DNA from 4 places in the Neobacillus sp. PVCKKU3 genome. Region 4 is predicted to be linked to each of the others. Evidence: predicted binding sites of a transcription regulator. Region 4 holds the regulator's gene; each other region holds the start of a gene.

Region 1 (7,883 bases), on a different contig from region 4:
GAAGCTGAACGACCACGGTTACATCGTACCAGGACTTGGTGATGCTGGAGACCGGTTGTTTGGGACGAAATAATTTTTATAAAATTACCTAAGCCAGGCTGAACGCCTGGCTTTTTGTGTGGAATTTCACGTGAAAAATGGGGTTGGAAAGTAAAATAGGGATTTTGGAAAGTATTTCGCTAAAAAGTGGAAGTAAAACGCCCATAGTGGAAAGTATCCGATCCAATTTGGAAAGTAAATGCCCTAAATCGGAAAGTATATCCAAATAAATGGAAATTCTTAGAAGAATGTATTGAAAAGACACCTAAGCCAGGCTGAACGCCTGGCTTTTTGTGTGGAATTCCAGGTGAAAAATGGGGTTGGAAAGTAAAATAGGGATTTTGGAAAGTATTTTGCTAAAAAGTGTAAGTAAAACGCACAAAGTGGAAAGTATCCGATCCAATCTGGAAAGTAAATGCCCCAAATCGGAAAGTATATCCAAATAAATGGAAATGTAAAACGAAAATAACGAGCTATAATCGAAGTCTCCCTGCATACTTTCCCCTCCCAAAGAAAACGATATGGAAAAAAGGGGGATTTTCACATGAAATTGGTACTCGCACTGCTCCTCACGTTCGGAACTATTAATGTTGGGACCACCGTCATCCCAGCCATACCCAAAATCCTAATCCATCCCCCAATCCAAAAATCAACAAAGGACACTGTCGCCATCGTCATGCTTGACCATCCGAAAACAAAACAGGAAATCAAGCAGCTGCTCGCACCCTATAAGGATATCAAGCTACGCCGTGTATATGAGAAAGCCATTGACGGATTTTCGATTCAAGGGCCACCAAGCGCCATTGCCCGGCTAACAGAGGCCCAGACCCGGAACCGCCAGCAAACGCAAATCCAGCATGTCTCCCCGGTAACAGAGTATCGGGTCGAGACCGAGGAAAGCGTGAAAATCATTGGCGGTGAGGCGGTGCGCGGTTTTTTTTCAAAGAAGAATGAACGTCTGACCGGCCGAGGTGTGACGGTCGGGGTCATCGATACCGGGGTGGACTACACCCATCCAGACCTCGCTCGGAATTATGCGGGCGGCCATGACCTTGTTGATAACGACCAAGACCCGATGGAAACACTCACGCAAGGTCGGGCGACGATCCACGGTACCCATGTCGCCGGCATTATTGCCGCCAATGGAAAAATCAAAGGCGTGGCCCCGGAGGCAAAAATTGTTGCGTACCGCGCGCTTGGTCCGGGCGGCGGGGGAACGACCGAGCAAGTGCTGGCTGCGATTGACCAGGCCATCAAAGACAAGGTCGACATCATGAACCTCTCGCTTGGCAACAGCATTAACGGTCCAGACCTGCCGATCAGCCAGGCGCTCGACCGTGCTGTCGAGAACGGGATCGTCGCTGTCGCTGCATCGGGCAATTCTGGACCGAATGTATGGACGGTCGGTTCACCGGGAACATCCGCAAAAGCAATTTCAGTCGGCGCCTCGACGCCCACCATGGAAATTCCCCAATTATTAATAGAAGGAATGCAAAATCCGCTCCGGGTCCAGCCAATGGAGGGGTCGGGGAATTGGTCGCTTGACCGGACGCTCCCAATCGTCGACGGCGGCATCGGCCAACCCAATGAACTCGAGAACGTGCAGGGGAAAATCGTTCTAATGAAGCGCGGTGAATTGACTTTTTCAGAAAAAGCAAAAAATGCCCATGAGGCGGGGGCAAAGGCGGTCGTGGTCGCCAACAATCTAAAGGGCACCTTCATCGGCAATCTCGATGCGCCCGCTGCTATACCGATTGGGTCGATCACCAAAAGCGAGGGAGAATTTTTACGAAAAAAATTGAAAAACACCGATGTGACGGCAAGACTCATAATAAATGAAGAAATTGACCGGCTTGCTGATTTCAGTTCCAGAGGACCCGTCACGGATACATGGGATATCAAGCCGGACCTTGTTGCCCCAGGGGTGGCTATTAATTCGACCATTCCCGGCGGCTACCTGAGCCTGCAGGGTACGAGTATGGCAGCACCGCATGTGGCCGGTGCCTGCGCGTTGATCAAGCAGGCCCACCCGGAGTGGACGCCGGAGCAGATTAAGGCGGCGCTGATGAATACCGCAAAACCGCTGGCAAAGGAACCCGGTGAGCCAAGCAGCATGAGCCCGGGAACAACCCGGAAACCAATCGAAATCGGTCCAATCGGCAAGAACCAAAACAAAACCAAGCTTACCCCCGGACCCTACTACCGCACATACGAGCAGGGGGCCGGCCGCATCCAGGTGGACGCAGCGATCCAAACCGAATCGCTTGTCATGCCGGGCAGTATTCGGTTCGGAAAGTTTAGCAGCCTGAAAAATGTTCATAAAGCCCAATTAAAAATTGAAAATATCAGCGACAGTCCAAAACGCTACACGTTTGACATCCCGCAGCACATCGATGGCCTCGAGTGGCGTTTCCCGCTCGCGTTCACCCTGGAGCCGAAAGAAACAAAGGACATTACTGTTGAGCTCGCCGTCGACCCGCAGATCTTTAAAGGGAAAATTCACGATGGTTTTCTAACCTTGCATGCTGGGAGCCAGTCCATCCATATCCCGTTTTTGTATGTTCTTGAGGAGCCGGGATACCCAAGGATTATGGGCTTTGATTTTGCAGAAGGAGATGAGCCGGGTACTTACCAGTACGAGGTCTACGTCCCGGGGGGAGCGGAGGAATTTGGTATCGCCTTATTCAACCCTGACGATTACCGCTTTGTCGGCTTTCTTGACACGAGCACCGATGTAAAGAAGGGACTGATCCGTAAAGCCTTCAAAGCTGAAGACCTTCCATATGAAGGGACCTACCGAGCCAAAGTCTTCGCCAAAAAGGCAGGCAAAGAGGATTTTATTGAAACGATGATTTCTATTTATAAAAATTAAGACAAAAATTAGGGCGGCAAACGAAGTGAGAATGCCGCCCGCAATTCCGCCTAACCTTTGGGAAATTTTTTAAAAAGTCAGAAATAATTGTTCACAAAATGGACACAAAATAGCCAAAAAAACTTCAAAAATTACAATACAATAAGAGTGTTGACTTTCACTTCCAAATCGCAAAAATTTTGGGAAATTGTTTGTGGAATAATTCACGTAAATTCATTGACAATGCATGGTGCCTATTGTATGCTAACAAAGGGTGTGCATGGTAGGGTTTTCATCGAAATTTAATTTGACAAAATCCCGCGCATGATTTATCATAATCACCTTTTGTTTTTCATTCTCTACGCAGTGAGGATGATTTTATTATGCGAAAGAACCGCAATCCTTTTCAAGCCATGGCTTTAATGTCTGCTATTGTTTCCCAGTTGGTCGGCTCCATCCTGATTGGCATTTTTGCCGGAAGATGGCTGGACGGAAAGTGGGGTACAGAACCAATTTTCTTAATAATCGGACTGCTCCTGGGTCTTGCGGCAGGGGTTTATTCTATGCTTGTCTCAATCCGCCATTTCTATTCAGGAGATAAATAACAATGCCAGATTTCAGAGAAATGTACAACAGGCAGAGAAAATGGATGTTGTACTTGTTGTCCATCTATGTTCTTGGCTGGGGCTTCACTACATACAAAACGTCTTTCCTTGGGTTGATCCTTGGGACATGCTTTAGCTTCATTATGCTTTGGATGTTAGTGAGAAAAACAGAGAAATTCGACAAAGCCGTTTCGGCAGGAAAAAAGGTCAAATCATTGGGCTCGCTGCAAAGAATGGCGATCGCAGCAATTGCGGTAATGATCGCATTAGAGTACCCTGATTATTTTCAAATTGTTAGTGTTGTTTTGGGACTAATGACAGCCTATATTGTCATTATGATAGATTATTTTTATCATGCTCTGCATGCTCAAAAGTGAAGGGAAGCGAGGTGAGTTTATATGCATCATGGGGCTCCTGAGTTTGAATTGTTTGGTCTCTGGTTTAACGGGGCAAACGTTCTTATGATCACAATTGCAAGTGCAATTGTCTTTCTTATTGCCGTATTAGCAACCCGCAAGCTGGCAATGAAACCTACGGGGATGCAAAACTTTATGGAATGGGTGATGGACTTTGTAAAAGGCATCATCAACAGCACAATGGATTGGAAAGAAGGCGGGCGATTCCACATCCTGGGGATTACATTAATCATGTATATTTTTGTATCAAATATGCTGGGTCTTCCTTTCGCAATCGTCGTTGACGATAAGCTTTGGTGGAAATCACCGACAGCTGACCCGATTATTACGTTAACCCTAGCGGTCATGATTTTGGGTCTTACCCATTATTACGGCGTTAAGCTAAAGGGCGCAAAAGGATATGGAGAAGGCTTCTTCACTCCAATGAAATTCTTATTCCCGTTAAAGATTATCGAGGAATTTGCGAACACATTGACGCTTGGTCTGCGTCTTTACGGTAACATTTACGCTGGTGAATTGCTTCTATCGCTCTTGGCAGCGGGATTAGCACACCAAGGAATCGCCGGCACAATCGCCGCCATTCCGCTTACACTTGTATGGCAAGGCTTCTCGATCTTCGTCGGATCCATCCAAGCGTACATCTTTACTATGTTAACGATGGTTTATATGGCACACAAAGTGAGTCATGACCATTAATATATTTTTTTATAAAAAATAAAACATATTTATACATTTTAAGGAGGAACAAAATAATGAATCTTATAGCAGCAGCAATTGCAATTGGTCTAGCAGCAGTAGGCGCAGGTATTGGTAACGGTCTTATCGTAGGACGTACAGTTGAAGGTATCGCTCGTCAGCCAGAAGCACGTGGTTTACTACAAACTACAATGTTCATCGGGGTTGCGTTAGTAGAAGCATTACCGATCATCGGCGTTGTTATCGCGTTCATGGTCTTAAACCGATAAAATTTAAAAACTCCAGATGGCGAAGTGACAAACAAAACCTTCGCCATTCTATTATGTTCGTTTATGCATTTCTAGTGTGAGCAACTCTTGAAAGGAGTGAACCCAGGGTGTTAACAAGCAGTTTAGTATTAGGTGCAGCCGAGCACAGCGCCGGCCACGTTAATTATGGAGATATCTTCTTCCAACTGATCGTGTTTATTGTCCTCTTGGCATTGCTGAAAAAGTTTGCGTGGGGTCCATTAATGGGCATCATGAAACAGCGCGAAGAGCATATTGCAAGTGAAATCAATGCAGCTGAAGAAAGCCGCGGAGAAGCGAAGAAGCTTTTAGAAGAACAAAGAAATCTTTTAAAAGAAGCCCGTGCAGAAGCACAGAGCTTAATTGAAAGTGCGAAAAAGCAAGGCGATATCCAGCGTGAGGAAATCATCGCAGCGGCCCGACAAGAAGCGGAACGCCAAAAGGATGCTGCCAAGCTTGAAATCGAACAACAGAAAGAAAAAGCTGTTGCCGCTATTCGCGAACAAGTGGCTTCATTGTCTGTGTTAATTGCTTCTAAAGTAATTGAAAGAGAATTATCTCAAGCGGACCAAGATGCGCTTATTAACGAATATATCAAAGAGGCAGGAGAAGGGCGATGAGCAACCAACTAGTAGCAAAACGCTACGCGTCGGCTCTTTTTCAAATTGCAAAGGAACAGCAGATTCTAAGTACAGTAGAAGAAGAACTTCGTGTAGTCAAGGAAGTTTTACAATACAATCCTGATTTAAAAGCTGTTCTCAAATCTTCGAAGCTTCCTATTGAAAAGAAAAAAGAGATTGTGAAAAACGCTTTTACATCTGTAAATCAATATGTCTTAAATACAGTATTGATCCTAATCGAACGCCATCGTGAAGGCGAAATCGTGGAAGTTGTGAATCAATTCACGGAGTTGACAAATGATGAACTCGGCATTGCCGAAGCGGAAGTGACCAGCATCCGCCCGCTTTCAGACGCGGAGCGTGAAGCTATTTCTGCCACATTTGCAGCTAAGATTGGGAAGAAATCATTACGAATTGAAAATATCGTGGATTCCAATTTGCTCGGAGGCGTTATGCTTCGCATTGGAAACCGTATATATGATGGATCATTACGCGGCAAGCTAAGCCGTTTAGAACGTAAATTGTTATCGTAGATAAGGGGTGAAACTCATGAGCATCAAAGCTGAAGAAATCAGTGCCCTGATAAAGAAGCAGATTGAAAACTATCAGGCAGAAATTCAAGTGACCGATGTTGGTACTGTTATCTCCGTTGGTGACGGTATCGCACGTGTCCACGGTCTTGACAATGTCATGGCCGGAGAACTTGTTGAATTCTCAAACGGCGTTATGGGTATGTCGCAAAACCTTGAAGAGAATAACGTCGGTATCATTATCTTAGGACCTTTCACTGACATCAAAGAAGGTGACGAGGTTCGCCGTACAGGACGCATCATGGAGGTTCCGGTTGGTGAGGAACTAATTGGACGTGTAGTTAACTCATTAGGACAACCAATCGATGGCATGGGGCCAATCAATGCAAAGAAAACCCGCCCTGTTGAGCAAGTAGCAACTGGCGTTATGGCTCGTAAATCCGTTCATGAGCCGCTGCAAACTGGTATTAAAGCGATTGACGCACTAGTACCAATCGGACGTGGACAGCGTGAGTTAATCATCGGTGACCGTCAAACAGGTAAAACATCCGTTGCAATCGATACAATCATCAACCAAAAAGGTCAAAACATGATCTGTATCTATGTTGCGATTGGACAAAAAGAATCAACAGTACGTAACGCCGTTGAATCACTTCGTAAAAATGGCGCATTAGAATACACTATCGTTGTTTCTGCATCTGCATCACAGCCTGCTCCAATGCTATTCTTAGCACCATATGCAGGGGTTGCAATGGGTGAAGAATTTATGTTCAACGGTAAGCACGTATTAATCGTATATGATGATTTAACAAAGCAGGCATCTGCATATCGTGAGCTTTCCTTGTTACTTCGCCGTCCTCCAGGCCGTGAAGCATATCCAGGGGATGTATTCTACTTACACTCACGCTTACTAGAGCGCGCTGCAAAATTAAATGATGAGCTTGGCGCTGGTTCCATCACAGCATTGCCATTTATTGAAACACAAGCAGGTGACGTTTCTGCTTATATTCCAACAAACGTTATCTCCATCACTGATGGACAGATTTTCTTACAATCCGACCTTTTCTTCTCTGGCGTACGTCCAGCGATCAACGCAGGTCTTTCCGTTTCCCGTGTAGGGGGTTCTGCGCAAATCAAGGCAATGAAGAAGGTTGCCGGTACATTGCGTCTTGACCTTGCATCCTACCGTGAATTAGAAGCATTTGCTCAGTTCGGTTCTGACCTTGATAAGGCAACTCAAGCAAAGCTTAACCGTGGTGCGCGTACAGTTGAGGTTCTAAAGCAGGATCTTAACAAGCCGCTATCTGTTGAAAAGCAAGTTATGATTCTTTATGCATTAACTCGCGGTTTCCTTGACGATATTCCAGTACAGGATATTCGCCGTTTTGAAGGAGAATTCCATAGCTGGTTAGACCACAACCGTAAAGATCTGTTAGACCACATCACGACTACGAAGGATCTTCCTAAAGACGATGATATGGCTGAAGCAATCAACGCCTTCAAAAAGACGTTTGCTGCTTCTGAACAATAAGGTCTAGCAATTTGAACGGCGGCGATGGTTTTGGACCCGGTGTCTGTAGCCATCGCCTGACATTCTTTGAATGAGGGTGGTGAGAACCTAATGGCTTCATTACGCGATATAAAAACGCGGATTAATTCGACGAAAAAGACAAGTCAAATTACAAAGGCAATGGAAATGACTTCTGCTGCGAAGTGGAATCGCGGTGTTATGAACGCGAAATCATTCGTGCCTTATATGGAAAAAATCCAGGAAGTGACTGCATCGATTGCCCTTGGTGCAGGCGGCGTGAGTCATCCGATGCTGACCCATCGTCCTGT
Region 2 (7,883 bases), on a different contig from region 4:
TTTTTCGAAATAACAAGGTACATTGCCTGGTCCGACACCAATTGCCGGTTTGCCGGAACTATATGCGGCTTTCACCATGCTAGAACCTCCAGTAGCAAGAATTAGCGATACTTTTGGATGCTTCATTAACATATTGATACCATCCAGAGTGGTAGTTTCCATCCATTGAATACAATTTTCAGGAGCGCCTGCACGGACAGCGGCTTCTCTAAGAAGTTCAGCTGTGAACCTTCCCGAATTCTGTGAAACGGGGTGAAAGGAAAAAATAATCGGATTTCTTGTTTTCATAGAAATAAGAGATTTATAAATGACAGTGGATGTGGGATTTGTCACAGGCACCAGCGCGGCGATGACCCCGACAGGTTCGGCAATTTCATAGCTGCCCTCATGCTCGTTTTCACTGATAATGCCGACCGTTTTCAGATTTCGAATGGTGTGATAAATCATCTCTGTTGCAAACATATTTTTCGTGATTTTATCTTCGTAAAGGCCTCGATTCGTTTCCTCAACAGCCATTCTGGCAAATTTATCGTGGTTCTCAAGTGCAACAAGTGCCAACTGCTTGACAATTTCATCGACCATTTCCTGCGTAAAGCTGCGAAACTCTTTAGCTGCCTGAGCTGCATTTGCAGCTAAAAGGTCAATCATCGAAACTGTTTGCTTTTGCTGTAACATTTTTTCTTCCACTGCCATTGATTGTTCCTCCCTAAAATCATTTATTGTGAAATATTGAACAAAAGGAAATTAATATTTTCCTTACGTTCAAAATATAGCAATCGTAAACCAAGAAATTTGTAGAATTATGCGGCCAAAGTTGGGGAAACCCTTATAAATAGAATAGTTTCAAAGAATGTTCATAATTGCTTTTTTTTTGAGTGGAAAACTCTCAATATTTTTACTTTTAGAAAATTTTGATACTATATTATGTATAAAGATCATCATAAGAGGGGAGTAAAATAATGATTCTGCAACTAGAGGACGTTTCGCTCAAACGGGGCGACAAATGGATTTTAAAAAATGTCAATTGGCAAATAGAAAAAGGGGAGCATTGGGTTTTATTCGGTTTAAACGGTTCTGGTAAAACGGCCATTCTAAATTTGCTGAACGCCTATAATTTCCCGACAAAGGGAAAAATTAATGTTTTAGGAATGGAGTTTGGGAAAACCTATCTTGCTGAAAAGCTGCGCAAGCAAATTGGCTTTGTTTCATCCTCACTTCAGGAAAAATTTCACCCGGGCGATAATGCCTTTGAAGTGGTACTAAGCGGAGCATACGCTTCCATTGGTCTCTATGAAGCTCCTACAGACGAAATACGAAGCAAGGCCATTTCTTTACTCGAGGAGCTTGGCTGCATCGATTATGCTAACAGAAATTATGAAACTTTATCGCAAGGGGAGAAACAGCGGGTGTTAATTGCCCGCGCGTTAATGGCTGACCCGTCTTTGCTGATTCTCGATGAGCCAACGAACGGTCTGGACTTTATTGCCCGTGAAAAACTATTGGAAACAATCGAAACGATTGCTAAAAACCCATATGCACCAGCGATTATTTATGTTACTCATCATGTTGAAGAGATTCTGCCTGTATTCAATAAAACCTTGTTGCTAAAGGAGGGGCAGGTTTTTGCGTACGGAAACACCAATGAACTGTTATCGAGCGAGAGCCTTACCCAATTTTTTAATCTGCCGGTTCGGGTTTCTTGGGAAAATAAAAGACCATTGCTGTCGAAGGTGCAGGTGACACATCAAAATAGTTAGAAGAATAGGATATCCCGTATGCAGGGATATCCTATTCTTTTAAATTAAGCAAATCTTTAATTCGCTTGCAATATTCCTCTTTTGGATAGGTCTGATACAAGCCGCTCGACAAGCGGACAGGGTCGCCGAAGAAGTACCGTTCATACTGGGTTTGCCTTGTGCCAAATGAGCTCATCGTCAAGTCCCAGGCCAATCGAAAAAGTTTGACGCGGTCCTCAGCATGTTTTCTGGTACCTTGCAGATAGGATTCCAAATCCTGTTTTATAGGGGAATTAAAGTCCTTTTCAGTCGGCAAGGTAACCATTCCACTTGCGCCAATTAATTGAATGATTTCGCTGAATCTAGGATAAATTTTTGGAAAGACATTGCTAGCGACTTTAAGAGGAATGAGGCTTGGTCTCATATAACCCCATTCATCCAATTCTGCCTCTTCCTCAGACTTGAGCAGCAGCGCCTTCATCGTTTCAAGTCCGATGATGATTTCAGAAAGTTTTTCCTGAATATGCTGATATCCGCAAACATTGATTGTATCCGAAAGGGATTCGGCAAGTCCCAATAGAAATTCTGTTTTCACAACCTGCCTAGTGATGGCCTGGTGGTAGGCGTGATGGTAGAATGAGCTTTTCTCCATGAATTCATTTGCTGCATCGACATTTTCGTAAAAAAAGACTCTCTCCCAGGGAACTACCACATTATCAAATACTAAAATCGTATCCATTTCTTCGTAACGCGAGCTGAGCGGATAATCAAAGGCTGACTTACCGCCTACAAACGACTCCCTGCAAAGAAATTTAAGTCCTTTCGTATCAGAAGGGATGGAAAATGCGTAGGCATCCGCATCATTTGTCACTCCGCCGGCTGAATAAACCAGAACTTCATCCGTTAAACCGCCTTGGGTCGCTAACAGGCGAGCCCCCTTGACAATAATTCCCTTTTCATTTTTCCCGACAATTTTGGCGGCAATTGGTTCTTTCGATTTTTCAAAGTTGATTTGCGACCGGTTAACCTGAGGGGTTATAAAGGTGTGGGTAAACGAGAGATCTTGATTCCTTGCTCTTTCATAGAGGGAAATAATATTTTCCGGAAAGCAATTCTCACTCCCTTTTAAAAATAAGGCGGAGGAGGCAAAGGCCATAACGACTGAATTCATATAATCCGGACTTCTACCCATCAGCCCATTGGTATGCCTGGCCCAAATTTCGATCATGGTCCGCCTTCTTTTTAAATCTTCTTTCGTCCGTGGCTGTAAATAGGATAGCCCAATCTGCTCTTGGGTCTCATCGGATAAAAAGGTTAGCTTTTCTTTCATGGTCGAATCAAACTGCAAATCATATAAAGATGCTTTGCTTTGAAGAAGACCTCTAAATGCCGGATGTTCAGAAATTTTCCCTTCCAACCGTTCTCCATCCAGCCAAATTTCCTTGTTTAAACGATCCATACGTTCGATAAATTCTTTTCCGTTAATTGCTCCCATTTGACCACTCCCTAAAATATGGAGCATTAAAAAGTTTTGTAATTTATTTTATTGGGAAAGTGTTTGTCCTGCATGGGTTATCCAAACAATTGGACGAATTTGGGTATCGGTGGAAGTCCTGGTGGGTAATTATTCAAAAATAGGAAAAAAGCGGCGTATAAAAAGATTGTAATGAGGACTTTAGTAGAATGTCTACAGTCTCTTTAAAATAATATAATGAAAATTGAGAAAAAGAGAAAGGGAGAGGTTGAAACGATGAAGAAGAAGATTATTGGAAGCGCTTTATCCGTTGCTTTGGGAGCATCCGTTATATTTAGCGGAGGGATTTCAAAAAGCAGTGCTGCACCTGTGAACAAGGAGTACATAGTAATTTTTAAGGATCAATCCCAGCTTCCGGCAGGATATGAAAAAATGATTAAGGACGCCGGCGGGAAAGTGACAGGGAAGCTGGATAAGCTGGGGGCTGTTGAAGTAAGTTCAACGAATACTGCGTTTCTAGATAAGGTGAAAAAATCGAGTCTTGTTTTGGATGCAGGGGTTGAGAATACCATTTACCCTGAAAAACCAGTATATCAGGAAGCAGTTGCACTGGATGATATAACTGACGGAGCAGATGTCTATAAAAATTATCAGTGGGATATCCAACAGGTAACGAACAATGGTGAGTCGTGGAATTTGCCTGGAGGAACCGGCAAGCCAGTTGCCGGTAATGACATCGTTGTAGGTGTTATTGATACGGGTATTGATTACACACATCCAGATATTAAACCTAATTACGTCTACGGGAAATCATTTGTGCCGGGATATCCAGATGCAATGGATGAAGACGGCCATGGCACGCATGTTGCTGGCTCGATTGCCGGTAAGGGGAGAATTTTAGGAATTGGACCGGACCTGAAAGTAGCGGCATACCGTGTGTTCGGGCCAACTGGCGGAGCTGAAACTGCTCATATTGCTGAGGCTCTGATGACAGCAGCGGACGACAATGTCGATGTTGTCAATATGTCCCTTGGCGGTTATGACTGGTTCCAAGATCCAGAGTATGCTACAAAAGATGTTGTAGCAGATGTTCGATTATTTAACCGAGCCATTCAATATGCCATCCAAAAGGGGGTAACAGTTGTTGGTTCTGCCGGTAATAATGGCGTGGATATTAGCAGTCCTGGACAATTAGCAGGAGACGACAAAGGTGCTGTTCACAGAAGCCCTAGCAGTCAAACCATGATTCGGGTTTCAGCGGGAGGAGCTCTAAAAAATCTAGCATTCTATTCTAATTATGGGGTAGGAAAAATTGATGTTATGGCACCAGGCGGAGATTTAGGTCCTAATTATGATCCTGCTACAAAAACAGGAAGAGACAATTCTTATCTTTGCTATAGTTCGGTACCGGGGGGGTATGCAGGTTATGCCGGCACCTCAATGGCTTCACCAAAAACAGCTGCCTTAGCGGGAGTGGTCATCGCGAAGTACGGAAAAGACGTATTAAAACCTTCACAAGTAAAAAATATCATTCAATCTTCAGCGGAAGATGTGTTCAAACCAGGCTATGATGAAAAGGCAGGGTTTGGGTTAATCAATGCTGTTAGCGCATTAAATCAATAAAAAACAAAGCAAAGAAGCGATCCGTAGTGATCGCTTTTTTGCTTTGTTTTTTTCAATACAGTGAATCTGAATTTTTTAAATTGAAACATAAATGTGAAGGGATTTTAAGGGTGCTTTTCCATAATTCTCAACTATCCGCAGCCCAATATTAAATCTATATTAAAAAAGCAAATGTATAGACCTAACTTTTACAAAGTGTCGAATTATTTTTGAACATTTGGTGACAAATCTTCTGAATGGGTGTCTTTTAATAATGTTTGGTATTAAGATAGTTACTAATGATGTGATGTAAATCACAAACAAAAAATTTTTTTAACATGATATTTTTTAAATAAAAGAAAGGGGTACTAGCATGAAAGTAAAATCGGCTTTGTTACTGCTTGTTCTCACTATTGTCACAGTGCTTACAGGATGTGAACCACTTATGGTTCTGGATCCTAAAGGGCCGCAAGCCGAAAGGCAAGCCCACGATATTTTGTTATCTATTGGGATCATGTCGTTCATAGTAATTGTAGTTTTCGCTATTTTGATTTATGTGCTAATTAAGTATCGTGCCTCAAAGGCAAGCCCAGATTATGAACCGCCTCACATTGAAGGAAATAAATGGGTTGAGCTTATTTGCGTCGGTATTCCTGTTATCATTGTCACTTATTTTTCAATCGTTTCTGTTCAAAGTAACAATATTGTCGAAGCAAAACCAATAAAATATCAGGATAAAGATCCTTTAGTCATTTATGCATCCTCATCTGACTGGAAATGGCATTTTAGTTATCCGGAACAAAATATTGAAACGGTCAACTATTTGTATATTCCTACAGACCGGCCGATTGAATTTAAGCTTTATTCCTACGGACCAATCACCAGCTTCTGGATTCCACAACTTGGCGGACAAAAATACGCCATGTCCGATATGGTGACCACACTGCATTTAGCTGCAGATGAACCAGGTGAAATGATGGGCCGTAACGCGAACTTTAGCGGTAAAGGTACGGCTGAAAATACGTTTAATGTCACAGCAATGTCTGAAAAAGATTTCGATAAATGGGTAAAAGACGTTAAGAAAACGGCAAAACCTTTATCAGAGAAAAAGTTTGATGAGTTATTAAAACCGGGACACCTTGGACAAATGACATTCACAGGGACTCATTTAAAATTTAGTCCAGCACCGGAACACGATCACAGTCCATCTGCAAAACCAGAGGAAGGTCAAACTGACCACTCAAAAATGGAAATGGATATGGATATGTCAGACCACCAAAATCATGAGTAATTGTTAAAAGGTTAATGGAACAAATTATTGAAAAAATTAATCTCTCGAAAGGAGTTAATAAAGGATGGAGTTCTTTGAACGTTTTGCCATACCAAATCCAAGTCTTGCAATCTATGCATCTATGGTAGCGATTGGCCTAACAGTAGTTGCCATTATTGCAGGCCTAACCTATTTCAAAAAATGGGGATATTTATGGCGCGAATGGTTAACAACAGTTGACCATAAACGGATTGGGATTATGTATTTACTCTCTGCCTTAATTATGTTATTCCGCGGTGGCGTGGACGCGATTATGCTGCGTGCCCAGCTGGCTGTACCTGATAATAAACTGCTAGATCCACAGCATTATAATGAAGTTTTCTCAACACACGGGGTTATCATGGTCATGTTTATGGCGATGCCATTTATCTTTGCCTTCATGAACTACCTTGTGCCGTTACAAATTGGCGCACGTGACGTGGCATTCCCTAGATTAAATGCAATAAGTTTCTGGCTATTCTTCTTTGGTGCGATGCTGTTTAATATCTCGTTTGTTATCGGCGGATCTCCTGATGCAGGATGGACTTCTTATTTCCCGCTCGCAGGGAATGATTTCAGCCAACATGTCGGAACGAACTATTATATGATTGCGATTCAAATATCCGGTATTGGGTCACTAATGACCGGTATTAACATGATTACAACGATCATGAAAATGAGAGCACCTGGCATGACCTTAATGAAAATGCCGATGTTTACATGGTCTGTTTTAGTAACAAACCTTATCATCGTAACGGTTTTCCCTGTCATTACAGTTGCGCTTGCGATGGGAACCATGGACAGATTGTTCGGAACTCATTTCTTTGCAACGACAAATGGCGGTATGGATATGCTCTGGGCCAACCTATTCTGGGTTTGGGGACATCCTGAAGTTTATATCCTTATATTACCTGCATTTGGTATTTACAGTGAGGTTATCTCAACCTTTGCAGGCCGTAACCTTTATGGCTATAAATCAATGGTTGCATCCATGGTTATTATCTCAGCACTATCCTGTATGGTTTGGGCGCACCATTTCTTTACGATGGGGCAGGGGGCAGTTGCAAACAGCTTCTTCTCCATTACAACAATGATGATTGCCGTTCCAACAGGTGTTAAGATTTTTAACTGGTTATTTACGTTATGGAAAGGGAAAATTCGATTTACCGTTCCAATGTTATACTCACTAGGGTTTATTCCGCTATTTGTAATCGGCGGGATGACAGGAGTCATGCTAGCGATGTCAGCTGCTGACTATCAGTACCATAACACAATGTTCTTAGTGGCTCACTTCCATAACACGATTATCCCGGGTGTAGTATTTGCTATGCTTGCTGGTCTAACCTATTATTGGCCAAAAATGTTTGGCTTTATGTTGAATGAAAGAATCGGCAAATGGTCTTTCTGGACGCTTTCGATCGGATTCTGCTTAGCGTTCTTCCCAATGTACATTACTGGTTTAGACGGTCAGGCACGCCGTATGTACACTTATTCAGAAGCAACAGGTTATGGACCATTAAATATGGTTTCATTCGTTGGTGCAGGTGTTATGGCCATCAGCTTTGCGTTAATTGTCTATAATGTTTATTACAGTGTTCGTTATTCACCAAGAAACATTGGTGCAGATCCGTGGGATGCACGTTCGCTTGAATGGGCAACACATACTCCTGTACCGGAATACAACTTTGCCGTTGAGCCACAGGTTGCTTCTAGTGAAGCATTCTGGGATGCTAAGAAAAAAGGTCATGTGCTGTTCCCGGGT
Region 3 (7,883 bases), on a different contig from region 4:
TCGCTCTATGTGTTTGATAGTTTGTAATATCATGGGCTTGCAAAAGGGTAATTAACTTTCCATTGGGAAAGCCATACTGTTTCCAAGGCACATTACGCATTGTACAAAACCACTGCAAATCATTAACCTCAGGATACATATGGTAAAGAAAACTGCGGTCAAAGGAGGCATTATGAGCAAAAACCGAATCTGTACGCTGAAAGTAGGATTTTATTTTTTCATCATAGAAGCTCTTTCCCCGAACCATATCATATGCAATACCATGGACCTGATAGGCCCTGTCATAATTTCTACGTGCCGAACTGGAAAGAGGTTCTCTTAAAAAGGCTTCTTCCTCCAAAATTTCTAGTATTTCGCCCGTTTCCGTACTAAAAGAAAATAACTTCAGGGCCAGTTCAATAACCTCATCTGTTGTCGGTCCCAGCCCCGTCGTTTCCACATCCAACAATAAACCTAATTTCGCCTGTCTTTGCAAAATAATCATTCCTTAAATCAAAAATTTCCTTTATTATACCAGATTCCAATCAACCCTCACATAGCTTAAAAATTCCCACGAATCTCTAAACCGTTTATAAACGCTGTTATGATAATCTCCAAGCTCTCATCCAAATACAATGACATTTTGAAGCCGCCTCTTTGCTCCAAGGAGGAGAATCCGTGCAGGACACTCCGCAGTCCTCTTACTGCATGGATGGCCAGGTCGCCTTCTAGATGAAAAGCCTGCAGGACCCGAACAGAAAGGTCGACTATCTTTGCGCCGGCCTTCTGGACGTCAAGATCTTCAGTGTCCGGCGCCATCAAGGTTGCCTCATAGACACCGGGATGCCTCCTGGCAAAACTCACATAAGCTCTACTAATCGCAAGCAGTGCCTGGGTGCCTGATACTCCGATGGCCGCCTGGGCCAATTCATCATACAATAAATTAAGTCCATAGATGGCTAGCTTTTTCCTTAATCCAGGCAGGCCATCGAAATGATTATAAAGAGAAGGCGGGCGGATGCTGAGCCTTTTGGCCAGGTTTGCCAATGTAACCTCCTGCATCCCATTGTGGTCTGCAAGCTCTCCCGCCGCTTCCAGTATTTCTGATAAATCAAGTCCAACTTTAGGTCTAACCATTTTAATACTCCTTTAAAGTAATTTCTGTTCCAATTTTTTGATAGCTAGCTCCATGGCCTCTACAGGATTTTCTACCATTTCTCCGTGGCCGATGGCAAGTAAACTCGGTTTTAAAGCAGCCAGCTTCTTGGCACTTTTTAATGCGGTTGGTTTGCTCCATGTGCCAAAAGCTGGGAATGGGAAAAATGGTCTTATATCCCCTGCTACTGCGATACCTGCTCTCGTCTGGAACGCGTCACCTGCAATTAATGCCTTCGTCCGTATATCAAGAAATGCCATCGATCCCGGAGTATGGCCCGATGATTCAACCGCCCTCAGGGAGCCAATCTCATCCCCTTCCTTCAATAAAACACTTGCCCTGGTTTTCAAATTTTTAGGAACACCACCTTTAATTGGAGTTTGATCCTCGTGTGAATCAAGGGAACGGTCGCCTGACATTAAACGATTATCCCTAGCCGAAATATAAACAGGTACATCGGGAAGCCTTTCCTTTAACAGATCCAATGCTCCCACATGGTCCTCATGGGCATGGGTTAAGATGATTGTAGTAATCGGCTTTCCAATTCTCTCGGCTGCCTGTAAAATTCCTTTTGCCGCAAAACCCATGGCCGCATCAATTAGGGTTAAACCATCGTCTTCTTCCACTAAGTAGCAATTTACTGGAAACACCTTCGCCATAAACGTTACCTGATACAAATATCCCTTCTTGATCATTCTCATTATGACCAACCCCTTAACTAATATCGTTAGTTTTATTTTAACTAATAACATTAGTTAAATCAAGAGGTTTATTTGAAAAATTTTCCTAAATTATCTTTCCTTCCAGTATGTAACAAATTGTTCAAAGCTTTTTTACGGATATGTGAATTAGCTACCAAAAAGCGCTCAATCCAATTTTAATTTGCTATATTAACAGTGTAGAAAAGAAATTATATAAAACTTATAAACCTTTTAAGGAGATGTTTCAAATGCTTAACAAATGGTTAAGAGAAAACAAAATTGCCGCTGGTATTTTAACTGTCTTACGTTTATATCTTGGGTATTCTTGGTTTACTGCAGGTTTTCATAAAATAACTGGAGGCTTTGATGCCGCAGGATTTTTAAAAGGAGTGACTGCTAATCCAGTAAAAGGTCCGGATGGTGCGGTTGTTTATGGATGGTATGTTGAATTCCTTAAAGGCTTCGCCCTTCCAAACGTCGACATCTTTAACTTTATCGTTCCCTGGGGAGAAGTTTTAGTCGGCTTAGGATTAATGTTAGGCTGCTTAACAACTGCCGCTGCATTCTTTGCTTTAGTCATGAACTTTGCGTTCTTCCTTGCAGGTACTGTATCTCACATTCCTACTGACATTTTCCTTGGCGTGATAATCTTAGCTGCAGGCTACAACGCAGGCCGCATCGGTCTAGACCGTTGGGTTGTTCCTTTCTTCCGCAAAACAGTTATAAAAGCAAACGATCCAGTTAAAATAAATGCTTAACAATAATCGCCTCAGTTCCAACTCGAACTGAGGCGATTTTATTTTGTTCTGACCAAATTCTTTCAGCCTGAGATTAGATGATTTTGGCCATTTTTATTTATAAAATCTTCATGTAACAAAGTGTTCAAAGCTTTTTTACGAATATGTGAATTAGTGAACATAAACCACTCAATTCAAACTAAATTTGATATATTTACAGTGTAGAAATTATTTAAAACTTATAAAACCTTTTAAGGAGATGTTTCAAATGTTTGCCACATGGTTAAGAGAAAACAAAATTGCTGCTGGTATTTTAACTGTCTTACGTTTATATCTCGGATATTCTTGGTTCACTGCCGGTTTTCATAAATTGACTGGAGGCTTTGATGCCGCAGGATTTTTAAAAGGAGTGACTGCCAACCCTGTAAAAGGTCCTGATGGTGCCGTTGTTTATGGCTGGTATGTTGAATTCTTAAAAGGCTTCGCCCTTCCAAACGTCGACATCTTTAACTTTATCGTTCCCTGGGGAGAAGTTTTAGTCGGTTTAGGATTAATGTTAGGCTGCTTAACTACTGCCGCTGCATTCTTTGCTTTAGTCATGAACTTTGCGTTCTTCCTTGCAGGAACTGTATCTCATATTCCTACTGACATTTTCCTTGGCGTGATTATCTTAGCTGCAGGCTACAATGCAGGCCGCATCGGATTAGACCGCTGGGTTGTACCATTCTTCCGCAAAACAGTTTTAAAAGCAAACGCCCCTGTTAAACAAACTGCTTAACAAAAAAACACCTCTATCTCTCAGCTTGAGATGGGGGTGTTTTGTTTTACACATTAATAGCTGTTATCTTCCTCGAAGCTATGTCTGTTAACGTACCAATTTGTAACTTGTGTAAGGATAGCAAAAACAGCAAAGAAATTCATTGCCCAAACGTTAATAAATGGCGTAAGGCCGCCGAATTCTATCGTAGCATAGCCTTTAAACTTCATGACAATCATGGATTCAATAAAAATCAAAATGAAACCTACAACACCTGCAACCGCCGCTCTTATCATTAGTAATCCCTCCGAAAGGTTTTTGCTATATACTCAAATAATTTTTGTCTAAATTGTGAACTTGTTATACCCATTATATAGCAATTCAGAAGGAAACCAAAGTAAAAAAAATCACATTTTAAAAAAATAATTGGTTTAAAAGAATGGCTTCCAATTATGAAAAAGAAAAGCCCACTTTATCAAAAAAACACTGGACTATTCATAGGGTATCAGAACGCTGCCTGGCACCTTTTTTCCGGCTGGGAGTAAGGTGGCTCATTTAGGTAAAAATAATTTCACAGTAGTCCCTGATCCTTCATGACTCTCTATTTCTATTTCACCCTTGTGCAATCTCATGATACTTTTGGCGATATGCAGACCCAATCCCGTTCCCCCTGTTTCCCTGCTCCTAGCCTTATCTACTCGGTAAAACCGCTCAAAAATATTTTGGATCTCATTGTGTGGGATTCCAATCCCATAATCTTTTACATGGATAATAGCATATTGCTCTGTCTGTTTTAAGAAGACGTCAATTTTTTCCTGACTATATTTCATGGCATTGTCCAGCAAAATGATAATTACTTGTTTGAGTTTTAATTCATCTGCATGAACAATGAGCGGGGACTTGTCATATTCCAATGTTATTTCTCGTCTATAGACATGTTTTAGTTGCTTTAAAATACTTTGGCATAAAGAAACCAGGTTTACTTCGTTGATTTCTAATTCCGTTTCCTTCTCTAGGGTGGCTAAGTCCAAAAAGGTATCGGTCATTTTTTGAATTCTCGTCGCCTCGGAATGAATAGCCTGAATGGCTTCATCAGCCATTTCTTGGTTTTCAAGCCCGTGCCTTCTCAAAAGATTTGCATAGCTTTTAATAACCGTTAACGGGGTCTTTAATTCATGAGAGGCATCAGAAATAAACTGCGATTGCTTTGCTAAATTGTCCTGAAGTCTTTCAATCATCCGGTTAAATGTTCTAGCCAAGGTTTGCAGTTCGTCCTTTGCCCTATTTTGAATGGTGATAGTCTTCGGAACACCGCTTTTTTCTATTTCCTCCATGGTTGTAATCATATTAGAAATCGGCCGCATGATCATATTGGACAGCCATCTTCCTCCAAGTAAAGATAATAAGGCAGCAAGGATCGTACTAAATATTAAAATCGCTCTAAGAATCTCTTTTCTTGCTTCTAAACCTTTTAATCTCTCCCCAATTTCGAGGCTTCCTTTCAATTGCTTTGTATTAATCTTAGAATGAATAACCAATACTTGTTCTTCCCCGTTTTTTCCAGAAATTACGTAAGTTTGAGACTGTTGATTTACTGCGTATTTCCCTTTTATCTTTCTGGATAGTACCTTATCAGTCGAAACCTCGTGGATGATAGTGTTCCCGGGCCCGATCATTCGGATATAGGAGTATTCGGATAAAAATCCTTTTAATTTGTCCTCTATATCACGAGAGGATTGGCTATTATCAATTTGTTTTTCGATATCTGCAGCCTTTTGAAAGAGCATATCCTCTTCCATATTGATGGTTGTTTTCATAAATAAGAAGAAGACGACTACATTTACGAGTATTAAGATACAAAGCATCCAAGCCGTTGTTAACAGGTTAATTTTCGTCGAGATCTTCATCCGTTTTCTCCTTTATCGTAAAACCAATCCCTCTCACAGTTGTAATTAACGGGATAGAAAAACCTTCATCCACCTTTTTTCGCAGATGTCTAATAAAAACATCGATCACATTGGTCTCTCCCTCGTAATCATAGCCCCATACATTAAGAATGATGTTCTCTCGGGTAACGACTTTGTTTTTATTCATGACTAAATAGACCAAGAAGTCATATTCCTTCGGTGTTAGTGTTATGAGTTTTCCATCCCTTTTGACTTCTCTTGATTCCTTATTGATGATTAGATCCCCAACAATTAATTGAAGTTTTTCCCCATTCGGGCGATTCCGCAGACACGCACGAATACGAGCTAGCAGTTCTTCGATTTCAAAGGGCTTTGTGACATAATCATTAGCACCATGATCCAGGCCTGATACTTTATCAAAAGTTGAATTCCGTGCCGTCAAAAGAATGACAGGAGTGACCGTGTTTTCCCTTCTAAATCTCCTTAATACTTCCATTCCACTTAACTCAGGCAGCATGACATCCAATAAGATTAAATCAATGTCCGTTTGTAAGGCGGTTTCCAATCCAGCCTTCCCATTGTATTCAACTGTTACTTGATACCCTTCATACTCAAGCTCCATTTTTAAAACCCGGGCAATTTGAGCTTCATCCTCGATTACTAAAATATGTGTTTCCACGAAACATACGTCCTTCCAAAGCTTTTTAAGGAGTTACTGTCTTTTCATTTATTCTGAATTTAATATTTCAAGTTCTAATTACAATTTAGCATGCAATGTACAATTCAATTAGTATCTTAATGAATTATTAATCCTTTATTAAGAAAAGGTTTATGGATAAAATAAAAAAGCTATGCCCTTTTCCACTAAGGCTCTTAGCTTTTTCAATAGATAGTATTTTAGATTTTCTTTACCCGAATTGGACTTACCATTAAGAGGGCTAGGATTAAGGTAATCCATGCATTGCTATATGAGAAGAATCCCATGCCAGCAAGTGGCAGCCCGGCAGCTGGAATAGGGAGTCCTTTAAAATAGCCGATCGTTGGCTTGACACTAAACCTGGCTAATCTTAATGCCCCCATCATCGGAAAAAGGATAAATGCCAAAGAAGTTAATATAGATGGTGCCGCAATTGAATGGAATAAAAGAGCAGGGGCGACCCCAAAACTCACAATATCGGCCAGAGAGTCCAGTTCTACACCCAATTCACTGTTCACTTTTAATTTTCTTGCAATCCTTCCGTCAAGAAGATCTAACACAGCTGAAAAAAATATAAAGATCGAGGCCACTTCGATAAACCCACTCATATTTAAAGTAATAGAAAGAACACCGCACAATAAATTTCCTAATGTAAATAAATTAGGAATGGCTTTTATTAACTGTTTAAACAAGGTTGTCCCCCCTGACTTTTAAATCCTCCATCTATTAGCTTTTTCTATATATTCCTCCGTTATTCTTAAAAGACTTTTCCATCTTAATGAAATATTAATCTTTTATTAAGTGAACAAACAGACTCGTTTTATATACTTTGAAGTGCCCAATTTTATTGCAAGTCCATTCATGAATTCACAGCAGAAAACGATCATGTTTTGGGTTAAATCATAGATGAGTAATGGGAGGAAAAACAATGAAAAAGTTAGTAGAGGCAACCATGCAAAGAGCCATTCTTATGATTGTGTGTGTTGTCATAATCTTGGCCTGGGGCGGGATTTCAGCTTACCAGATGCAACGGGATTACTTACCTGGGATTAACAATTCGACCCTGACAGTGAGTATGAGAGTTCCGGTGTATCAAGCGGCTCAGGTAAAACAGCAGGTTACTGATAACCTTGCGAGTGCCGTTAAAACAGTCGATGGTTTGTCCAACGTGGAAACAACCTCTTATGACGGCGGATTATTTATGAGTTTGTATTTTCCAATGAATACAGACATGAAGGCAGCCGAGGATCAAGTAAATAAAGCCTTGGCAAATGCCGACCTTCCGTCAACGATTACAAGTACCCCTTCAGTGACTCGATTAACAACAAGCTCATTCCCAATTTTGACTTACAGTGTAACAAGCTCAAAATTGGATGAACAAACACTGCGTTCAACTGCAACTCAGGAAATCATTAAACAATTAAAATCCGTTCCTGGTGTAGCGGATGTATCTGCAATCGGTGGAGCAAAAGATGGATATGTATTAACTGTACGCATGAAAGACCTTGTGAAAAACGGCTTAACATTGGATGATGTGAATAAATCGTTTGCTTTGGCAGTTCCATCGATGCCACAAGGCAATATTGTAAACAACCAATTATCGATTCCAGTTTCCTTTGACGGGCTGCCATTAACTGTGCAGCAAATGGAAAACGCAACAATTAAGAATAAGGAAGGAAAAGTTATTCCTGTATCGGCATTCGGTACAATTACTCATTCCTTGAATGACGTGAAGACTGTTTCAAGAACAAACGGAGCACCAAGCGTGACTTTAAATGTAATCAAAACACCATCAGCCAATATTACTGATGTCGCAGAACAAGTTAAAGATCGTGTTTCTCATCTTCACTTGGACACAGTCAATTCCAAAGACATTTCGTTCCAAGTTTTACTTGATAGAGAAAAAGAATTAAACAGCTCTCTTTTCGGTTTAGTTCGAGAAGGTTTAC
Region 4 (7,883 bases):
AATCAAAAGTAATGGCTTTCCTTGCTGTACCACTTGCTCAAGAACAGGCAGGATTTCCTGAATGCTTGTGATCTTCTTATCAGTGATTAATACAAATGGATTGTCTAAGATAGCTTCCATTTTGTCAGTATTTGTAACCATGTATGGAGAAGCATAGCCACGGTCAAATTGCATACCTTCAACTACATCCAATTCAGTAGTGAAGCCTTTAGATTCTTCGATGGTAATAACGCCGTCGTTGCCAACGCGCTCCATTGCTTCAGCGATTAATTGGCCAACTTCTTTGTCATCAGAAGAAATAGCGGCAACTTGAGCGATCGACTCTTTGCCTTCAATTGGTTTAGAAATAGCTTTAAGCTCTGCTACAGCAGCAGTAACTGCTTTTTCGATCCCTTTGCGGATGCCCATTGGGTTAGCGCCTGCAGTTACGTTCTTTAAGCCTTCGCGAATCATCGCTTGAGCAAGAACTGTTGCAGTTGTTGTACCGTCACCGGCAACATCGTTTGTTTTGCTTGCTACTTCAGCAACAAGCTTTGCACCCATGTTTTCGAATGCATCTTCTAATTCGATTTCTTTTGCAATCGTTACACCGTCATTTGTGATTAATGGTGAACCGAATTTTTTCTCAAGAACCACGTTGCGTCCTTTAGGTCCAAGAGTAACTTTAACTGCATCTGCAAGTGTATCAACACCGCGAAGCATTGCGCGGCGAGCGTCTTCACTAAACTTAATCTCTTTAGCCATTGTTAAAAAACCTCCTCTTATAATTAAAGCTAGTTATTGTTCTTATTCTCCAACTACAGCAAGGATGTCGCTTTCACGTAAAATTAAGTATTCAGTACCTTGGTATTTCACTTCAGTACCAGCGTATTTTGAGAAGATGATGCGGTCGCCTTCAGAAACTTCAACAGCTACGCGCTCGCCATTGTCAAGCACACGGCCAGTACCTACAGCTACAACTTTTCCTTCTTGAGGCTTTTCCTTTGCTGTATCCGGTAATACGATACCGCTTGCAGTTTTTTCTTCTGATTCAACGAGTTCGATGATAATGCGATCACCTAATGGTCTTAACATTCAAACAACCTCCTCAAATATGTGTTATTCGGTCATTTATTAGCACTCAACTATGATGAGTGCTAACACAATTATTATAATAATCAATCTAAAAATCTTTTGCAAGTCTGATGCATAAAATTTATTAAAAAAAGTTACCCTTTTTTTCCACCTTATAAAGTATGGATAAAATCCATATTTCTATTCAATTCTTTTCAAAGCAGGCATTCAAAATTGAAACTAATTTGTCATTAAAGGTAGAATGAAGAATAGTGATTGATTACATTTCGATTGGAAAAAATAGATGGAAAAGGAGTTTTGACTTGAAAAAGGAATACTGGATTGTCCTTATTGTTTATATTGCCATGCAGCTTTCCAGCTTTGCCGGGATTCCTGCATTTATGTTTGGATTTCGCCTTTTTGGATGGAGGCAGGAATTTGTGGTACCGGTTTGGCTGATCACAAGTTTCACCCTTGCCTTTCTCATCATTCTTGTTATCCTAAGAAAAGAAATGAAGCCTGGGGTCCATAGTGAAAGAAACACTTCAATCGGTCATTCGATAAAGTGGGCGATTTTAGGGGTTTTCCTTGCCCTATTTGCCCAATATACGGCCGCCATCATTGAGCGCCTTATTGGGATTGAATTGGGCTCTAAAAATACACAGGAAATCCTCACGATCATTAATGCCTTTCCTTTGGCCATTCTTGTAACGAGTATTATCGGCCCTATTTTAGAAGAAATTGTGTTTCGGAAAATTATCTTTGGGGCTTTTTATAAACGGTTTAATTTCTTCATTTCTGCCCTAATCAGCTCGGTGGTCTTTGCGCTTGTCCATATGGAGCCTGAGCATCTGCTTATTTACTCGGCGATGGGCTTTACCTTTGCTTTTCTTTATGTAAAAACCAAACGCATCCTGGTGCCGATTTTCGCCCATGTATCCATGAATACGATGGTCGTCCTTGTTCAGTCCGTCTATAAGGACGACATTGAGCGGATGATGCGTGAGGCAGAGGCAGTTCAAAACTTTATCGGAGGATTTCTATGAAACGTTCACCTTTGTTTTCCGGTTTGATTTATTTAATACTGGGTGCCCTGTTCACCTATTTTGCTATCGATGATGTCCAAAACAATGGCTGGGGCTTCTTCAGCTACCTTTTGGTCATCCTCGCCACCTTTGACCTTGGGTCAGCCATTAAGATGATTGCTATTCATTTCAAATATAAGGGGCAAATGAAAAAATAATGATGTTTTATATTTTTGATAAGGCTGGTGTGAAGGACGTATTCACTTATTAATCGGCAAAATTGTCCTTCTGTCGATTGTCAAGGACATTTCTCTTCTCGATTCACTCAAAATGTCCTTGATTTCACCTATCAAGGACATTTCCCTTCCCGATTTCACTCAAATTGTCCTTGATACCGCCTATCAAGGACATTTTCCTTCCCGATTTCACTCAAATTGTCCTTGATACCGCTTATCAAGGACATTTCCCTTCCTGATTTCACTCAAAATGTCCTTGATGCCGCCTATCAAGGACATTTCCACTACCAATTTCACTCAAATTGTCCTTGATACCGTCTATCAAGGACATTTCCCTTCCTGATTTCACTCAAATTTCCTCAATACCGTCTATAATGTTTCGCCCAGCTCCATTAATTGACCTCTGTTAGAGCTATCAGCTGGTAAGCCTTAAAGAATTCATCACAAAACGCATCCCATTCCGCAGCAGCGTCCATCGAGGCTTCGCTTACTTCACCTAAAACAGGCCGCCCCAGTAGGTCTTCAAGTTGATCAGAAAACTTTTTAATTGTCTCCCCAGCGGCTCCCTCAAGAACGCTGGCCACAAACTCAGCAGGTGAATACCAGTCAGAAACCCTGCCCAAATCGCGGTAGATTTGTGTTAAAAGCAGATTACGCGGTCCCTCCCACTGTTCGTTTACGACCACATCGCGGAAGATACGCGGCAGCGACGAAAATTCCTCCATCACTCCATGGCCGGCAAACACGGAGATAGCCTCCCGTAAAATTTCCGCTCCCTCATTCGTTGCACAGATTTTCTGCAGCAAGACAAGTTCACGCAGATTAAATAACTTTTTCCTAACATCAATTGGATGGTCCGATTTAATTCCTGGATTAAGCGGCTTATCCAGTTGCAAGAAAAGATTATAGATTTTGAATGCCCCCGCCGTCGTTCGCTCAGCGGCATGCTGGATTCGTTTCAACTTGCTTGCTGCGAGTGGATAGTCTTTTACCTTCTTTCCAAAAACACTTCGGAAATCGCTGTACAAGTTTGCCTCCCGAGAGGCCCTCAGCATAAACCCGGCACAGGCAATCCCAATTTCCAACCTCGACAAGGTCAATACAATTCCGACTGCAACTGCAATCCCTTTATCCTTTGGACCGATTGGATAGGCACGCGCCCCCTTATATTGAATCTCCCCTGTTGGCAGCTCGGCTGTTCCCAGCTTCCATTTGATCCGATTTATCTCGTACCCGTTGCGTTTCTCCTTCTCCTTATCCCCCGGAAGCCAGGAAGGTACGATAAATGTTGAAACTTTGTCAGTTCCCGATATTTTTGCCGTCACCACAGAATAATCGGCATGCGCCGCAGAACAGAAAAACTTATTCCCATACAAACGATAATACTTGCCTTCCGGAACCGCCTCCAAAACATTAGCCGGCAAATCAGAACCACCCTGGATTTCTGTCATAAATTGAGCGCCAATGGCGAATTCGCCGTTTAGCCCTTCTTTTGTATGATGTAATATAACTTGAAGTTCTGGATATTCTTCATCCGGAAATTGGTCAAGCAAAGCCACTAAACCATGTGTACATGTCAGCGGACAGGTCACTCCCGCCTCACCCAGCTGATGGATCAGCATTCTTTTCACAAAGCTTTCCCAAGGTGTCATGTTACTGGAAAAAAGACCTTCTCCGAAAATTTCATTCTCTAATTGATGAACTTCTTGAGGACGAACAATCCGGTCAATCCGATGATTAAAAGCATCAAAGTGAAGCATATAGGGGCGGACTTCCGGTCTGGCAATTCTTTCGGCTAACCGGTTCCATTTTGCAGATACTGTTGCTGAAAAGGATAATAGTTTTTCGTGGATTTGGCTGTGCTGAGAACCCGTAAATTTCTTTACCGCTTTTTGTAAAAACGGTTCATCACGGTACCAATCAAGGTTGTCACGTTTTTCGAGAAATTCATCAAAGCTGTAAGAATTTTTTCCTCTTGCTTCTGTCTCTTGGGAAACATGCTTCATAAAAACGCCACTCTCCTCATGAATAATAATTCATAATTTTCAATTTAATCTTAAATGTAAGGATATGGAAACGTCAAATATAAGTAGAAAAACAAAAAAAGAGGCTGAATAATTCAGACCTCTTCTTTATTGGTGCACCCTTCTATGACGGTATTGGTTCCACTGAAAATGAATAAAGCATCCGATGCAAAAACCTAGAATTGCCACAAAGGCAGCCACTGCGACAAGAATCGTGAACACATAGCCAACACCATTCCAACCCAGCAGGAATCCTACAAATCCAATTCCCAAACACGATACGGCAAGTTTTTGATTAAATTGCTGCTGCTCCCAATCCTCGGGGATATAAGCCTCTGGTTCCTTTCTTAAAAATAGTTTTGCTATTTGCATAATCGGATTAAATCCGAATAAAAGACCAGACATACCGGCAACAAACGGCACTAACAAAAACCATTCCTGACCGGATAACCATGTTAACACAACACTTAAAACAATCGTCCACTGGTTTGTTTTCACTAGCGGCCGTGGGATTGAACGAACTGTTTCTGTCATTTTAATTCCAACCTTTCCTATTGGATTACAATAATTACTTGTGTATTCATTTTACCCGCTTCCACTCCCTTTGTATAGTGATCTGGTTAGGAAAATGTTTCAAAACGAAAAAATGGGCCTCTCACCATTTTGGCGAGAAGCCCATTGATTATTTATTCTTCTACTTCGTCGTTTGGATAATGCTTTAAAAAGTAAACAAGTGATTGCAGCTCCACCGCCAGGTCAATATGATGCACGCGGATCGATGAAGGTACATTCAGTCTTGCTGGAGTAAAGTTTAAAACCCCTTTTACATTCGTATTCACAAGCTTGTCTGTGATTTGCTGAGCAACCGGAGCCGGCACCGTCAAAATCGCCACCGAAATATTTTCCTCGATCAAATACTGTTCTATATCGTCCATCGAATAAACGGGAACATTGCCTATCGAACCGCCAATTTTTCCGGGGTCCACATCGAAGGCGCAAGCGATTTTTGTATTATTATTTTTTAAAAAATTGTAGTGTAAAAAGGCTGTGCCGAGATTACCCACCCCGATTAACGCTACCTTTGTTAATTCATCTTGATCAAGAGTTTTCCGGAAAAACGATAACAAATAGTTTACGTTATAGCCGTACCCCTTTTTCCCAAGGGCCCCGAAATAAGAGAAATCCCTGCGAATAGTGGCCGAGTCCACCTTTACTGCTTCACTCAATTCTGCAGATGACACCCTCTGCTTGCCAGAGGAATGAAGGTTTTGTAAAAATCGATAATATAAGGGCAGCCGCTTTGCTGTTGCCTGTGGTATTTTCATCGTTTCATTGGACATATTTCTCCCACCCTTCAATTTTAATGGATATATTAGATTTCTCTTCTAAAATCACCGTTTTTGCCGCCGGTTTTTTCCACCAGAAAGGTTGGTCCAATTACCATCCCTTTATCAACTGCCTTACACATATCATAGACGGTCAGGGCACAAACAGAGGCAGCTGTTAGCGCTTCCATCTCAACCCCCGTACTGCCTTTTGTTTTCACTGATGCAGCAATATGCAGTGTATATTGTCCCTGCCCGGCCTGCTCCCATGAAAAACTAATATTGATACCTGTTAATGGAATCGGGTGGCACATTGGAATGATATCCCATGTCTTTTTCGCTGCCATCACTGCAGCAACCTGGGCAACTGCTAAGACATCGCCCTTTTTCATTTCGTGGTTTGTGATTTTTTCATAAATTTCAGTGCTTACTGTTATGCTAGACTGGGCTGTTGCTGTGCGTGCCGTTTCCGGCTTCTCGCTGACATCGACCATCTTGGCCCGGCCTTCTTCATTAAAATGAGTAAATTCAGCCATAAAAAAAATCCTCCTACAAAAAATAATACAATATTTTTTTGTCCATGTGTGTGAAACTTTGAACTAACAGTATATTTTTTTATAATTCCATTAAAAATTTCACTTCATTGCCGACATTCGGGTTATACGGTAAACTAGTCGTAAGGTAATAGAGGTGAAAAAAATGATTTTATTACAGGTTAACCAACTACAAAAATATTATGGTGCTGAACTTATTTTATCGAATATAAAACTGGAATTACAAACCCGTGACCGTGTTGCCCTTGTCGGACGCAATGGAGCGGGGAAATCAACGTTATTGAAAATCATCGCCGGCGAAATGGGCTATGACGGCGGCGAAATCATCAAACCAAAGGATGTTACCGTTGGTTATTTGGCGCAAAATACGGGTTTGGAGTCCAATTTGTCCATTTGGGAGGAAATGCTGACGGTTTTTGAGAACCTGCAGGCGATGGAAAAATCGCTCCGGAAGCTGGAGAAGCAAATGGCCGATCCTGCTGTTTTCGGGGACCCAGGAAAATACGAACGGGTATTAAAGGAATATGATGAATTGCAAATAAAGTTTAAAGAGCAAGGCGGCTATCAATATGAAGCTGATATCCGTTCTGTATTGCATGGGTTAAATTTTTCTGATACTACGTTAATGATTTCAAGTCTAAGCGGCGGACAAAAAACGCGTCTTGCGCTAGGCAAACTATTACTGACAAGACCTGATATTTTAATTTTGGACGAGCCAACCAACCATTTGGATATCGAAACCCTTTCCTGGCTGGAGCAATATCTGCAGGGCTATGATGGCGCGATTTTAATTGTTTCGCATGACCGCTATTTTTTGGATAAAGTGGTTACAGAGGTGTATGAACTATCACGCCGCCTGATTCAGCGATTCACCGGTAATTATAGCACTTATCTTGAGCAGAAAGCTGCCAATTATGAACGCGACATGAAGCTTTATGAAAAGCAGCAGGAGGAAATTGCCGCGTTAAAGGATTTCATCCAGCGCAACATCGCACGGGCCACTACTACTAAGAGAGCGCAAAGCCGGCGGAAGAAGCTTGAAAAAATGGAAATCATGGATCGCCCATCAGGGGATGAAAAATCTGCTTCCTTCTCATTTGAAATTGAGCGGCAAAGCGGCAATGATGTACTGACTGTTGATTCGCTTGCTGTCGGCTATGATGGAGAGAAGGTTTCCGAGGATATTTCCTTTCGTGTGTATAAAGGCGACAGCATTGCCCTTGTCGGCCCTAATGGAATCGGGAAGTCGACCCTTTTAAAAACAATTATTAAAAAGCTTCCCGCTTTGGCTGGAACTATTCAATACGGAACCAATTTGTCCATCGGGTATTACGATCAGGAACAAGCCAACCTAACCTCCAATAAACGGGTCTTAAACGAACTATGGGATGAATATCCACTGAAACCGGAAAAGGAAATCCGTACGGTGCTTGGGAATTTCTTATTTTCCGGTGACGATGTGCTTAAAAATGTTTTGTCATTAAGCGGCGGCGAAAAAGCCCGCCTAGCCCTTGCCAAGCTAATGCTCGAGAAAGCAAATTTATTAATATTGGACGAACCTACCAACCATTTGGATTTGGACAGCAAGGAAGTACTTGAGAATGCCCTAATTGATTATCCAGGTACTATTTTGTTTGTCTCACACGACCGTTATTTTATTAACAGA

Evidence for each region. Region 4 encodes Rex, which represses fermentation and respiration genes when NADH is low (regulators of the CRP and FNR family bind a similar motif). Its sites were predicted from a motif close to TTGTGAAATATTTCACAA; they were not measured.
Region 1: a site for Rex is predicted at 3,103-3,120, ahead of ACNQGS_RS03125 (AtpZ/AtpI family protein). Genes of this name have one in related genera too.
Region 2: a site for Rex is predicted at 5,115-5,132, ahead of qoxA (cytochrome aa3 quinol oxidase subunit II). Genes of this name have one in related genera too.
Region 3: a site for Rex is predicted at 1,977-1,994, ahead of ACNQGS_RS19595 (DoxX family membrane protein). Genes of this name have one in related genera too.

Annotation. Positions count from the first base shown of each region.
Region 1 is NZ_JBLVQN010000003.1:35,464-43,346, reverse strand. Features, by position in the region: gene upp (uracil phosphoribosyltransferase) at 1-73, shown strand, start outside; gene ACNQGS_RS03130 (S8 family serine peptidase) at 584-2,911, shown strand; gene ACNQGS_RS03125 (AtpZ/AtpI family protein) at 3,271-3,495, shown strand; gene ACNQGS_RS03120 (ATP synthase subunit I) at 3,498-3,872, shown strand; gene atpB (F0F1 ATP synthase subunit A) at 3,894-4,607, shown strand; gene atpE (F0F1 ATP synthase subunit C) at 4,664-4,876, shown strand; gene ACNQGS_RS03105 (F0F1 ATP synthase subunit B) at 4,984-5,514, shown strand; gene ACNQGS_RS03100 (F0F1 ATP synthase subunit delta) at 5,511-6,047, shown strand; gene atpA (F0F1 ATP synthase subunit alpha) at 6,064-7,575, shown strand; gene atpG (ATP synthase F1 subunit gamma) at 7,666-7,883, shown strand, end outside.
Region 2 is NZ_JBLVQN010000037.1:42,500-50,382, forward strand. Features, by position in the region: gene adhE (bifunctional acetaldehyde-CoA/alcohol dehydrogenase) at 1-693, opposite strand, end outside; gene ACNQGS_RS21735 (ABC transporter ATP-binding protein) at 960-1,757, shown strand; gene hpaB (4-hydroxyphenylacetate 3-monooxygenase, oxygenase component) at 1,789-3,231, opposite strand; gene ACNQGS_RS21745 (S8 family peptidase) at 3,448-4,833, shown strand; gene qoxA (cytochrome aa3 quinol oxidase subunit II) at 5,186-6,103, shown strand; gene qoxB (cytochrome aa3 quinol oxidase subunit I) at 6,168-7,883, shown strand, end outside.
Region 3 is NZ_JBLVQN010000031.1:36,077-43,959, forward strand. Features, by position in the region: gene ACNQGS_RS19580 (exonuclease domain-containing protein) at 1-484, opposite strand, end outside; gene ACNQGS_RS19585 (TetR/AcrR family transcriptional regulator) at 541-1,116, opposite strand; gene ACNQGS_RS19590 (MBL fold metallo-hydrolase) at 1,129-1,836, opposite strand; gene ACNQGS_RS19595 (DoxX family membrane protein) at 2,085-2,594, shown strand; gene ACNQGS_RS19600 (DoxX family membrane protein) at 2,842-3,351, shown strand; gene ACNQGS_RS19605 (hypothetical protein) at 3,405-3,626, opposite strand; gene ACNQGS_RS19610 (sensor histidine kinase) at 3,882-5,237, opposite strand; gene ACNQGS_RS19615 (response regulator transcription factor) at 5,215-5,916, opposite strand; gene pssA (CDP-diacylglycerol--serine O-phosphatidyltransferase) at 6,135-6,626, opposite strand; gene ACNQGS_RS19625 (efflux RND transporter permease subunit) at 6,863-7,883, shown strand, end outside.
Region 4 is NZ_JBLVQN010000067.1:3,644-11,526, reverse strand. Features, by position in the region: gene groL (chaperonin GroEL) at 1-744, opposite strand, end outside; gene groES (co-chaperone GroES) at 787-1,074, opposite strand; gene ACNQGS_RS27915 (CPBP family intramembrane glutamic endopeptidase) at 1,377-2,099, shown strand; gene ACNQGS_RS27910 (YdiK family protein) at 2,096-2,296, shown strand; gene ACNQGS_RS27905 (acyl-CoA dehydrogenase family protein) at 2,707-4,320, opposite strand; gene ACNQGS_RS27900 (DUF4395 domain-containing protein) at 4,447-4,872, opposite strand; gene ACNQGS_RS27895 (redox-sensing transcriptional repressor Rex) at 5,025-5,678, opposite strand; gene moaC (cyclic pyranopterin monophosphate synthase MoaC) at 5,711-6,199, opposite strand; gene ACNQGS_RS27885 (ABC-F family ATP-binding cassette domain-containing protein) at 6,363-7,883, shown strand, end outside.